DNA from 2 places in the Azospirillum himalayense genome. Region 2 is predicted to be linked to the other one. Evidence: predicted binding sites of a transcription regulator. Region 2 holds the regulator's gene; the other holds the start of a gene.
What was found. The regulator PhoB, encoded in region 2, activates phosphate uptake and scavenging genes when phosphate is short. The targets are predictions, from matches to a motif close to TNTCATAAAACTGTCA.
Positions count from the first base shown of each region.

Region 1 (5,572 bases), on a different contig from region 2:
CACCTACGCCCACATCCCCACCAAACAACACACCAAGCCCGATTGAGGAGCAGACGATGGCTGAGTTCGTGACCGGCACCACCCGCGGCGGCGGCGCCTGGACGCCGAAATTCGTGGAAAGCATCGACCAGAAGATGTGCATCGGCTGCGGCCGCTGCTTCAAGGTCTGCGGCCGCGACGTGCTGGAGCTGATCGGCATCACCGAGGATGGCGACATCGTCGACGCCTTCGACGACGAGGCCGAGAAGAAGGTCATGAGCGTCAAGAACGCCGGGAACTGCATCGGCTGCGAGAGCTGCGGCAAGGTCTGTTCCAAGAACTGCATCACCCACTTGCCCCAGGCGGCCTGAGGGTCGCCGAGTTGATCTGAGACGGCCTGACGGCCGCCCGCCCCCGGAGGAGGACGCCATGGGCATCCTTGACACCGCCCCGCCGGGGGCGGGCGACACCACGCTTCTGTACCGCTGGCTGACCGACCGCCAGGGACGCTGCAACGTCTTCGACGCGCATCTGTTCGCCTGCATCCTGTCCCGCCGCTGGCCGGCGGGTCCGGGCGCTTTGGGACTGGACGACCGGGCGCTCGGCCAGATTCTCGACCGCTATTTCCCCGGCGCCTTCGCGGCCGGCCTGCCGGTTCCCGACAGCTCGCCCACCCCCTTGCCGCCGCTTCTTCGCGGCGAGGTGGACGACATCGCCGCCCTCCTGCTCGCCCACCGGTCGCTGGGCATCGAGGAGGAGGAATGGCTCGCCGCCATCGTGGCACGGGCCATGCTGGACGAGGGCGAACTGTGGCGGGATCTCGGGCTGGCCGGCCCGAGCCACCTCGCGGCGCTGATGGAGCGCCATTTCGACTCGCTGGCCCTGCTGAACGCCACCGGCACCCGCTGGAAGGCTTTCCTCTACCGCTTCCTCTGCGCGCGGGACGGGCTGATTCCCTGCGGCGCCCCGGTCTGCCGCGATTGCGGCGCGGAGGCCGTGTGCTTCGGTTCGGGTGACTGACGGAACCAAACCGTCAATCACCCCTCTTCCCAAGTCACTCCTCCCCCAGACCCTTCGCCAGCGCGGCGATGACGCCGTAGCCAACCCGGTCCTGCGGGTCGATCTCCGTCAGCTTCGCGAGGATCACCCTCGCCTCCTCCACCCGCTCGCTGCGCAGGCTGATGAAGGCCAACGCCTTCAGGGTGAAGAGGGTGAAGCGCGGCGGCCCCTCCTTCGCCCAATCCGCGCTGTCCACGCGCAGGCTCCGCCAGTCGCCGGCATAGCCGCCCTCGCGCGCCGCCGCGTCCAGTCCGATCATCGCCACCCGCTCCGCGTCCGCGAAGCGCTTGCGGTTGAAGTAGAATTTGTAGAGCGCGTAGAAGACCGGCAGGACGCGCGGCCCCAGCCGGTGGGCCTCCCACAGCAGGGCTTCGCAGGCCGCGGCGTCGGGGCGGGCCTTCACCGCCTCCTGCAGCTTCTCGTCGATATACTCGGGCACCTCGCCGAAGGCCATGCGCCCGTTGGACATCCGCAGTTCGACCGGCCGCTCCATCACCCGTCCCCTTCCGTTGTTTCGCAAAACCGTGCGCCCGACCGACAATCCTGTATGGCTCGCAAGCCCGTTTCGCAAAAGCCCATAATCAAATTGTGCGTCCTTTCGTCGCAGGATGTCGCAAAGCCGACATGGCCCCGACCCGACAATTGTCGGAAAAACACCAGCCACCCGACCTGACAATTCATCAAAATCAACAACTTAAAAGTTGGCACGCTGCTTGCTGATCCTATGACCAGGAACGGTCGGCATGCCCGACGAAGCATTTGGAGGCGGCAGACATGGTGACCCTGACGGATGCGGCGGTGAACACCCTGGAGCGCGTGCTGGCGAAGTCCGGCGGCGCCGCGGCCGGCCTGCGCATCGCGGTGGCCGACGGCGGCTGCGCCGGCATGAAGTACCAGATGGGGCTGGAGGCCACGGCGGGCGACGAAGACGCCGTGCTGACCTTCGGCCCGGTGACGATCTTCGTCGACCCGACCAGCCAGCCCTTCCTGACCGGCGTGGTGGTCGATTTCGTCGAAGGGGTCGAGGGCGCGGGCTTCAAGTTCGACAACCCGAACGCGACGGGCAGCTGCGGCTGCGGCAAGTCCTTCTCGGCGGGTCCGGGGGGCAGCTGCTCCTCCACGCCGTCGGCCGGCGGCTGCGGCACCGCCCACTAACCCCGAACACTCTCCCCCCACCCGATAACGTCGGGAAAGGCAAGGCGTCATGTGGAACTACACCGACAAGGTCAAGGAACACTTCTTCAACCCGAAGAACGCCGGCGCGCTGGATGAGGCGAACGCCGTGGGCGAGGTCGGGTCGATCACCTGCGGCGACGCCCTGAAGCTGATGATGAAGGTCAACCCCGACAACCAGGTCATCGAGGACGCGAAGTTCCAGACCTTCGGCTGCGGCTCGGCCATCGCGTCCTCGTCGGCGCTGACGGAGATGATCATCGGCAAGACGGTGGACGAGGCGCTGGCCGTCACCAACCGCGACATCGCCGAGTATCTGGGCGGCCTGCCGCCGGAGAAGATGCACTGTTCGGTCATGGGCGCCGAGGCGCTCCGCGCCGCCATCGCCAACTTCAAGGGCGAGGAGTGGGTCGACGACCACGAGGAAGGCGAGCTGGTCTGCAAGTGCTTCGGCATCGACGCGGCGATGATCGAGCGCGCGGTGACCGTCAACAGCCTGACCACGCTGGAGGAGGTCACCCACTACACCAAGGCCGGCGGCTCCTGCCAGACCTGCCACGAGAAGATCGAGGAGGTGCTGGAGGCCGTGCTCGCCAAGACCGGCGCGCTGGCCCCGCCCAAGCCCCACGCCCCCGGCACGGTCGGGCTGGACGCCATCAAGCCGCTGGCCCCGAAGGCCGAGGCCGCACCGGCCAAGCTCACGAACGTGCAGCGCATGCAGAAGATCATGGTCGCCATCGAGGAGCTGCGCCCGCAGATTCAGCGCGACGGCGGCGATGTCGAGCTGGTGGACATCGACGGCAAGGACATCTACGTCCGGCTGACCGGCGCCTGCTCCGGCTGTTCGCAGTCCGCCGGCACCATGATGGGCGTGCAGGCCAAGCTGGTCGAGGCGCTGGGCGAGTTCGTCCGCGTCAAGCCCGCCTCCCTCCTGCCGGTGGGGGCCTGAGCCATGACCGCACAGGGAATCTACCTCGACAACAACGCCACCACCCGCGTCGATCCGGAGGTGCTGGCGGAGATGCTGCCGCTGTTCACCGAGCAGTTCGGCAACCCCTCCTCCATGCACGGCTTCGGCGCCGCGGTGGGCGGCAAGATCGAGTGGGCGCGCAAGCAGGTGCAGGCGCTGCTCGGCGCCGCCCATGACAGCGAGATCGTCTTCACCTCCGGCGGCACGGAGAGCGACAACACCGCCATCCTGTCGGTGCTGGAGGCCTATCCGAAGAAGAAGAGCATCGTCACCAGCGTGGTCGAGCATCCCGCCGTGCTGGCGCTGTGCGACTATCTGGAGAAGAAGCGCGGCTACACCGTCCACCGCATCGGCGTGGACAACCGGGGCAACCTCGACCTCGACGCCTACAAGGCGGCGCTGGGGCCGGACGTCGCCATCGTCTCCATCATGTGGGCGAACAACGAGACCGGCACGATCTTCCCGATCGAGGAACTGGCCCAGCTCGCCAAGGCGGCGGGCGCGGTGTTCCACACCGACGCGGTGCAGGCGGTCGGCAAGATCCCGATGACGCTCGTCAACAGCGCGGTGGACATGCTGTCGCTGTCCGGCCACAAGCTGCACGCCCCCAAGGGCATCGGCGCGCTCTACGTCAAGCGCGGCCTGCGCTTCCGCCCGATGCTGCGCGGCGGCCACCAGGAGCGCTCGCGCCGCGCCGGCACGGAGAACGCGCCGGGCATCGTCGGGCTGGGAGCGGCGGCGCAGCTCGCGCTGCTGCACATGACCGACGAGAACACGCGGGTCAAGGCGCTGCGCGACAAGCTGGAGCAGGCCATCCTGGCCGCCGTCCCCAACTGCTTCGTCACCGGCAACCCGGCCAACCGCCTGCCCAACACCTGCAACGTCGCCTTCGAGTACATCGAGGGCGAGGCGATCCTCCTCCTGCTGAACGAGGCGGGCATCGCCGCCTCGTCGGGGTCGGCCTGCACCTCCGGGTCGCTGGAGCCGAGCCACGTGATGCGGGCGATGGGCGTGCCCTACACCGCCGCCCACGGCGCCACCCGCTTCTCCCTGTCGCGCGAAACGACCGAGGAGGAGATCGACCGGGTGATTGCGGTGGTCCCCGGCATCATCGCGAAGCTGCGCTCGCTGTCGCCCTACTGGTCGCAGGCGGGCGCTCCGAAGGAGTTCGCGCCGGTTTACTCGTAACACCGAGATCGCAGGCCGGGCCGGGCCCGCGCCCCGGCAACCCGCCCGACGACACCCGCCGGGACGCGGTTCCCCGGCCCGGTCTGCGACACACTTTCTGGCCCCGTTGCCCCCACCCTCCCCACTGCGTGGGTCCCCTCCCTCCCCCGCTTCGCAGGAGAGGGACTTGATCCCCTCCCCTGCGAAGCGGGGGAGGGTTAGGGAGGGGGCAAGACCCACCGCTGATTACGCTCAGATTGAGGATGTGACCGAATGCCGATGGCCGGTTCCACCATCATCAACGACACGACGCTGCGCGACGGGGAGCAGACGGCGGGGGTCGCCTTCACGCTCGACGAGAAGATCGCCATCGCCCGCGCACTCGACGAGGCCGGCGTGCCGGAGCTGGAGATCGGCATCCCCGCCATGGGGCCGGAGGAGCGCGAGGGCATCCGCGCCGTGGCTGCGCTGGGGCTGAAGGCGCGGCTGATGGTCTGGTGCCGCATGCACGACACCGACCTGAAGGCAGCGCTCGATTGCCAGGTCGGCACCGTCAACCTGTCGATGCCCGTCTCCGACATCCACATCACCAAAAAGCTGAAGCGCAGCCGCGCCTGGGCCTTGGCGGAGATCGAACGCAAGGTCAAGACGGCCCGCGACCACGGGCTGGAGGTCAGCCTGGGCGGCGAGGACTCCTCGCGCGCCGACATGGATTTCCTGATCGCCGCCGCGACCGTGGCGCAGGAGGCCGGCGCCCGCCGCTTCCGCTTCGCCGACACGCTGGGCGTGCTCGATCCCTTCCAGACGCGCGCCTGCATCGAACGGCTGCGCCGGGCCACCGACCTGGAGATCGAGATTCACGCCCATGACGACCTCGGCCTCGCCAACGCCAACTCCCTGGCCGCCGTGCTCGGCGGGGCGACCCACGTCAACACCACCGTCAATGGGCTGGGCGAGCGCGCCGGCAACGCCCCGCTGGAGGAGGTGGTGGTGTCGCTGAAGGTGCTCTACGGACAGGACTGTGGGGTGGACACCCGCGCGCTGGGGGCGATCTCCGACCTTGTGGAGCGCGCCTCCAACCGGCCCGTGGCGGTCAACAAGTCGATCGTCGGCGATGCCGTCTTCACGCACGAGGCCGGAATCCATGTCGACGGGCTGCTGCGCGACCGCGCGACCTACCAGAATTTCGACCCCGCCGAGGTGGGGCGCGAACACCGCATCGTG
Region 1 covers NZ_JBHSLC010000035.1:78,719-84,290, forward strand. Annotated here, with positions in the region: gene fdxB (ferredoxin III, nif-specific) at 57-350, shown strand; gene ACFPMG_RS16980 (nitrogen fixation protein NifQ) at 409-999, shown strand; gene ACFPMG_RS16985 (hypothetical protein) at 1,034-1,531, opposite strand; gene ACFPMG_RS16990 (HesB/IscA family protein) at 1,813-2,193, shown strand; gene nifU (Fe-S cluster assembly protein NifU) at 2,243-3,160, shown strand; gene nifS (cysteine desulfurase NifS) at 3,164-4,369, shown strand; gene nifV (homocitrate synthase) at 4,622-5,572, shown strand, end outside.
Region 1: ACFPMG_RS16990 (HesB/IscA family protein) is a predicted target of PhoB. The motif match lies at 1,648-1,663, and genes of this name have one in related genera.

Region 2 (5,572 bases):
TGCCCTACACGCGCTGGGCCCTCATGAGCAAGGAGGGCAAGGTCGTGGCCTCCGGCGACACGATGGACCCGGCGAAGTCGGGCGAGGACATGCTGAAGAAGCCCAGCTTCAAGGTCGAACCCGGCCAGTACGAGCTGGTGATCGTCCCGCCGAAGAACGTGGTCGGCGAAATCCCCTATCAGCTCAACTTCGTCCAGAAGGTCGCCAAGGCGCCCGAGTCGACCGAGGAACGCCCGTTCGACAAGATCATGCGGGAGCGCGAGGCGCGGCTGAAGCAATGGGCGGCGGAGGACGCGAACAAGTCGTCCAGCACGTCGAAGACCACCCCCTACAAGATGAGCCTGCTCGCCTGACGCCACCGGTCGCGGCAGGCTCCCGAGCGAGGGGACTTGCGCGGCATGGGGCGTTCCGCGCTATTCTGCGGATCATGGATTTCACCGACACCCAGCTTCACCGCTATTCCCGCCACATCATCCTGCCGGAGGTCGGCGGCGTCGGGCAGGAAGCGCTTCTGCGCGCCCGGGTCCTGGTCGTCGGGGCCGGCGGGCTGGGCGCGCCGCTGCTGCTCTACCTCGCCGCGGCGGGGGTGGGCACCATCGGCGTCATCGACGACGACACGGTGGACCTGTCCAACCTGCAGCGGCAGGTGATCCACGACGAATCGACGCTGGGCCTGCCGAAGGTGGAGAGCGCCGCCGCCCGCATCCGCGCGCTGAATCCCGACGTGGCGGTGGAGGTGCACAAGGCGCGGCTGACCAGGGACAACGCGCTGGACCTGATCGGGCGCTACGACATCGTGGCCGACGGGTCGGACAATTTCGCCACGCGCTTCCTGCTGAACGATGCCTGCTACTTCGCGAAGAAGACGCTGGTGTCGGCGGCGATCCTGCGCTTCGACGGGCAGGTCTCCACCTTCAAGGCGCATCGCGGTGACCCGCACCCCTGCTACCGCTGCCTGTTCCCGGAACCGCCGCCGCGCGGGCTGGTGCCGTCCTGCTCCGAAGGCGGCGTGCTGGGAGCGCTGGCCGGCTTCGTCGGCTCGCTCCAGGCGACCGAGGTGCTGAAGGAAATCATGGGCATCGGCGAGAGTCTGTCGGGCAGCCTGATGATGCTGGACACGCTGCACGCCTCGTTCCAGCGCATCACGGTGCGCCGCGACCCGGACTGCCCGCTGTGCGGCGCCCACCCGACCATCCACGACCTGTCCGCCCACTGAGCGGCGCCTGGGAGAGCCCTGACCCATGGAAGGTCCCGAGTCCCTGTCCATCGTCCTGTTCGCGGGCGGTTTCGACCGGGTTCACTACGCCTTGGTGATGGCGAGCGCGGCGGCGGCGACCAACCGCAAGGTCACGCTGTTCTTCACCGGCCGCGCGCTGAACACGCTGCTGGCCGAGGGTGCGGACGGCACGCCGGGCTGGCACCGGCTGGACCCCGCCGACGACGGCAGCCGACCGGCGGAGCGCGACGCCGCCTTCACCGCCAACGGGCTGGCCGGCTTCGAGGAACTGCTGGAAGCCTGCGTGATGCTGAAGGTCACGGTCATGGCCTGCGAGATGGGGCTGCGCGCGCTCGGCCTGCCGGCCGGCGTCCCTCTGCGCCCCGACGTGCCAGTGAAGACCGGCGGAGTCGTCACCTTCCTGAACGACGCGCCGAAGACCGGCGCGATCCTGTTCGTGTGAGCGCGATGACCGACGACCACAATTTGGTGATCGAGTACGCGAACCGCTTCGAGGCGATCGCCGCGGAGGGTTTCGAGGGCCGGCCCTACCGGGATGCGCTGGTTCATCTGGCGCAGCATGTGACGGCGCATCCCGGTCTCGCCCCGCGGGTGGCACACGCCCTGCGCGTGATGATCGGCTTCATCGAGGACAGCGACCGGGCGAAGCGCTTCGGTCCGAAGGTGGCGATTCTGCAGGAGGCGGTGGGGTTGCTGGAGGAGCGGCAGGGCTGAAGCGTTTCGGGGCCAAGTCCGGGATTGCCCCCTCTTCAAGGTCGGGCTCAACGTCGAAACCGATCTCGCATCACGACCGGCCGTGGCTGGACGCCGATCCATACGGAAGAATTACTCCGGCCCGTGGGACTCGCACTTTTCCGTGTTCGACTTCCTGAAATTGCCTGTAAATCCTCTTCGCTTAGAAAACAACAGGGCGAGGAGGACGGCCGTGGTTGCTTATACATCAATTTACGGAGAAGTTCTCGAAAGAACACCCTGGGAAGGTCGGAACATCGTGCTTCTTACACAGTCGCCTGATCTAGAAATCAATGTGATGCAGAGCATCGTCTCCAAGCTGGACGAAAGCTACGATTTCTACACGCGCATCACAGGACGGGAACCGAACCCATATTTCACCTACAACGGCAAGGCCACGATCGCCGAAGTACAGGACACCTGCGGTGCGGGCTGCGGCTTTCTCGGCTTCACCGGCATCGAAATCATGCCGGAATATTTCAACATCCTCTACACCGGGGTGCGCGACGCTGGCCTCTACGATCAAGTGCTCTTCTACGAACTTGGCCGGAATTTCTGGTTCTACGACCAGCCGCTCCAGGGACTGCCGCCCTTCACCACCGGCTTTGCCATTGAGAACCGCTTTCTCTCCATGGACGCTGCCGGCGTCGACGGAACCACCTTTAACGGGCTCGAATGGAACCAGCTGGTCACATACATCCAGCAGGACATGGCCCAGCTCTATTTCTCCAATGGCGACCTGAATTGGCGCAACACCCTGGCCACCGACACCGGTCCCCAGAACCCCTACAACTTCAGCGGGGCCGACCTCGCCGGCTCCCTGCTCCACCGTCTCTACGAGGACTTCGGCGAAGACAACTACGCCCGCTTCTGGCAGAGCCTGATCACCAAGGATGCGGCGACTACTCCGGAACAGGCCCGCGCCAACTTTCTGGCTGCGGCCAAGGATGCCACAGGCGTCGATTACAGCTGGCTGTTCAAGGAAGGTTGGCAGTTCAAGACCGGCACCGGAAACGCCGAAACCTTGCGCTCGGACGCCAGAAAGGGGAACTCCGCGATCCTCGGCTTTGGTGGGAACGACACCCTGCTGGGGTCGCACAATGCCGAGCTGATGGTCGGCGGACTCGGAAACGACACTCTGTACGGCAATCGCGGAGACGACACCCTGCTCGGCAGCGTTGGCGACGACTGGATTCAGGGCGGCGATGGCACCGACCTGCTCGCCGGCGGCGATGGCAAGGACCGCTTCGTCTTCCAGAGCACGCGGGACGCCGGCAACGGCTCCCAGCGTGACACCATCCTGGATTTCTCGACAGACGACAGCCTCGACCTGCGCGGCATCGACGCCAATACACGCCAGCGCGGCGACCAGGCGTTCACGTTCATCGGCGGCAGCAGCTTCCACCGTCGGGCGGGCGAACTGCGTTGGGCGGGCGGCATGGCGCAGGGGGATGTGAATGGGGACGGACGGGCCGACTTCCAGATCACCCTCCAGGGCCTGGACAAGCTTCTCGGCAAGAACATCATCCTCTGATTCGGCGCCTTCGGGTGCCGCCGGCATGACACCGGCGGCGCCCGAACCCGGCGGCACCCGAACAGTGAACCGCGCCGGGTTTGTCGGAGGCCGGTTCGGGTGGCCAACACCGCCCCTGCGGACGTCAGACCGACTTGCTGTCCAGCGCGTAGCCCGCCGAGCGGACGGTGCGGATCAGATCCATCTCCGTCTCCTCGTTCATCGCCTTGCGCAGACGGCGGATGTGCACGTCCACGGTGCGCGGCTCGACATAGACGTCGTGGCCCCACACCACGTCGAGAAGCTGCTCGCGCGAGAAGACGCGGCCGGGATGCTGCATGAAATGGCGCAGCAGGCGGAACTCGGTCGGCCCCAGATGCACGTCGCGCCCGTTCCGGCGAACCCGGTGGGCCGCCAGATCCATGGTCACGTCGGCGAACTGCAGCGTCTCGTCGGTCATGCCGGGGGCCGAGCGGCGCAGGACGGCGCGCATGCGGGCGACCAGCTCGGTCGGGGAGAAGGGCTTGGTGATGTAGTCGTCGGCGCCGGAATTCAGGCCGCGCACGCGGTCCGCCTCCTCGCCGCGGGCGGTCAGCATGATGATCGGGATGTCGCGCATCTTGCTGTTGCGGCGCATCTGGCGGCAGACCTCCAGCCCCGACATCAGCGGCAGCATCCAGTCGAGCAGGACGATGTTCGGCGTCTGCTCCCCGGCCAGCAGAAGGGCTTCCTCGCCGTCGGTGGCGGCGTTCACGCGGAAGCCTTCCTTCTCCAGATTGTACTTCAGCAGCGTCACGATGTCGGCTTCGTCCTCGACGACGAGGACGAGCGGCTTCAGCGCCGAATTCATGCTTGTCCCGCTCCCACTGCGCGTCTCGCCGTCACGCGGCATGTCCCGCTCCATCGTTATCCGGGCCACCGTCCCGCGGCAATCCCTGTTCCATCGCCTCCGTGGCCGCATCCATGACCGAACCGTCCGGCTCGACCACGGCGAAGCTGCTGCCGTCGTTCTTCGGGCGCGCGGCGCGCAGCGTCGTGCCGACCACCAGATAATGGATGGTCTCGGCGATGTTGGTGGCGTGGTCGCCGATCCGCTCCAGGTTCTTCGCCATGAACAGCAGGTGCGTGCAGGGCGTGATGTTGCGCGGGTCCTCCATCATGTAGGTCAGGACTTCGCGGAACAGGCTGGTGTAGAGGTCGTCCAGCTCCTCGTCGCGTTCCCAGGCGGCGATGGCGCGCCGGACGTCGCGCTCGATGTAGGCGTCCAGCACGTCCTTCATGATCGACTCGACCAGCCGCCCCATGCGCGGGATGGCCGCCGCCGGGCGCACCACCGGCACCTGGGCCAGCGCCAGCGAGCGCTTGGCGATGTTGGAGGCGTAGTCGCCGATCCGCTCCAGGTCCGACGCGATCTTCAGCGCCGACACGATCTCGCGCAGGTCCTGGGCCAGCGGCTGGCGGAGGGCGAGCAGGCGCACGGCCTCGGCGTCGATGTCGCGCTCGTAGGCGTCGATGCGCCGGTCGGCCTGCATGACCTGGGCGGCCAGCGCGACGTCGCGGCGGGCCACCGCCTTCACGGCGGCGTCCACCTGCGCTTCGGCGACGCCGCCCATCTGGGTGATCAGATTGGACAGGCGCTCAAGTTCGTGCGCGAAGGAGCGCACGATGTGTTCGGTGCTCATGCTTCACGTCCTTCGCTGATGGAAAGGATGCGGCGAGGCCGGGGATCAGAGGCCGGGGATCAGCCGTAGCGGCCGGTGATGTAGCCCTGGGTGCGCTCGTCCCGCGGGTTGGTGAAGATTTCCTCGGTGTCGTCGCACTCCACCATGTCGCCCAGATGGAAGAAGGCGGTCTTCTGGGAGACGCGGGCCGCCTGCTGCATGTTGTGGGTCACGATGACGATCGTGTAGTTCTCGCGCAGCTCGTCGATCAGCTCCTCGATGTGGGCCGTCGCGATGGGGTCGAGCGCCGAGCAGGGCTCGTCCATCAGGATCACCTCGGGGCTGACGGCGATGGCGCGGGCGATGCACAGGCGCTGCTGCTGGCCGCCGGACAGGCCGGTGCCCGGCTCGCGCAGGCGGTCCTTCACC
Region 2 covers NZ_JBHSLC010000087.1:310,224-315,795, reverse strand. Annotated here, with positions in the region: gene ACFPMG_RS26575 (hypothetical protein) at 1-353, shown strand, start outside; gene ACFPMG_RS26570 (HesA/MoeB/ThiF family protein) at 428-1,216, shown strand; gene ACFPMG_RS26565 (DsrE family protein) at 1,242-1,679, shown strand; gene ACFPMG_RS26560 (hypothetical protein) at 1,685-1,951, shown strand; gene ACFPMG_RS26555 (calcium-binding protein) at 2,268-3,503, shown strand; gene phoB (phosphate regulon transcriptional regulator PhoB) at 3,628-4,332, opposite strand; gene phoU (phosphate signaling complex protein PhoU) at 4,364-5,164, opposite strand; gene pstB (phosphate ABC transporter ATP-binding protein PstB) at 5,224-5,572, opposite strand, start outside.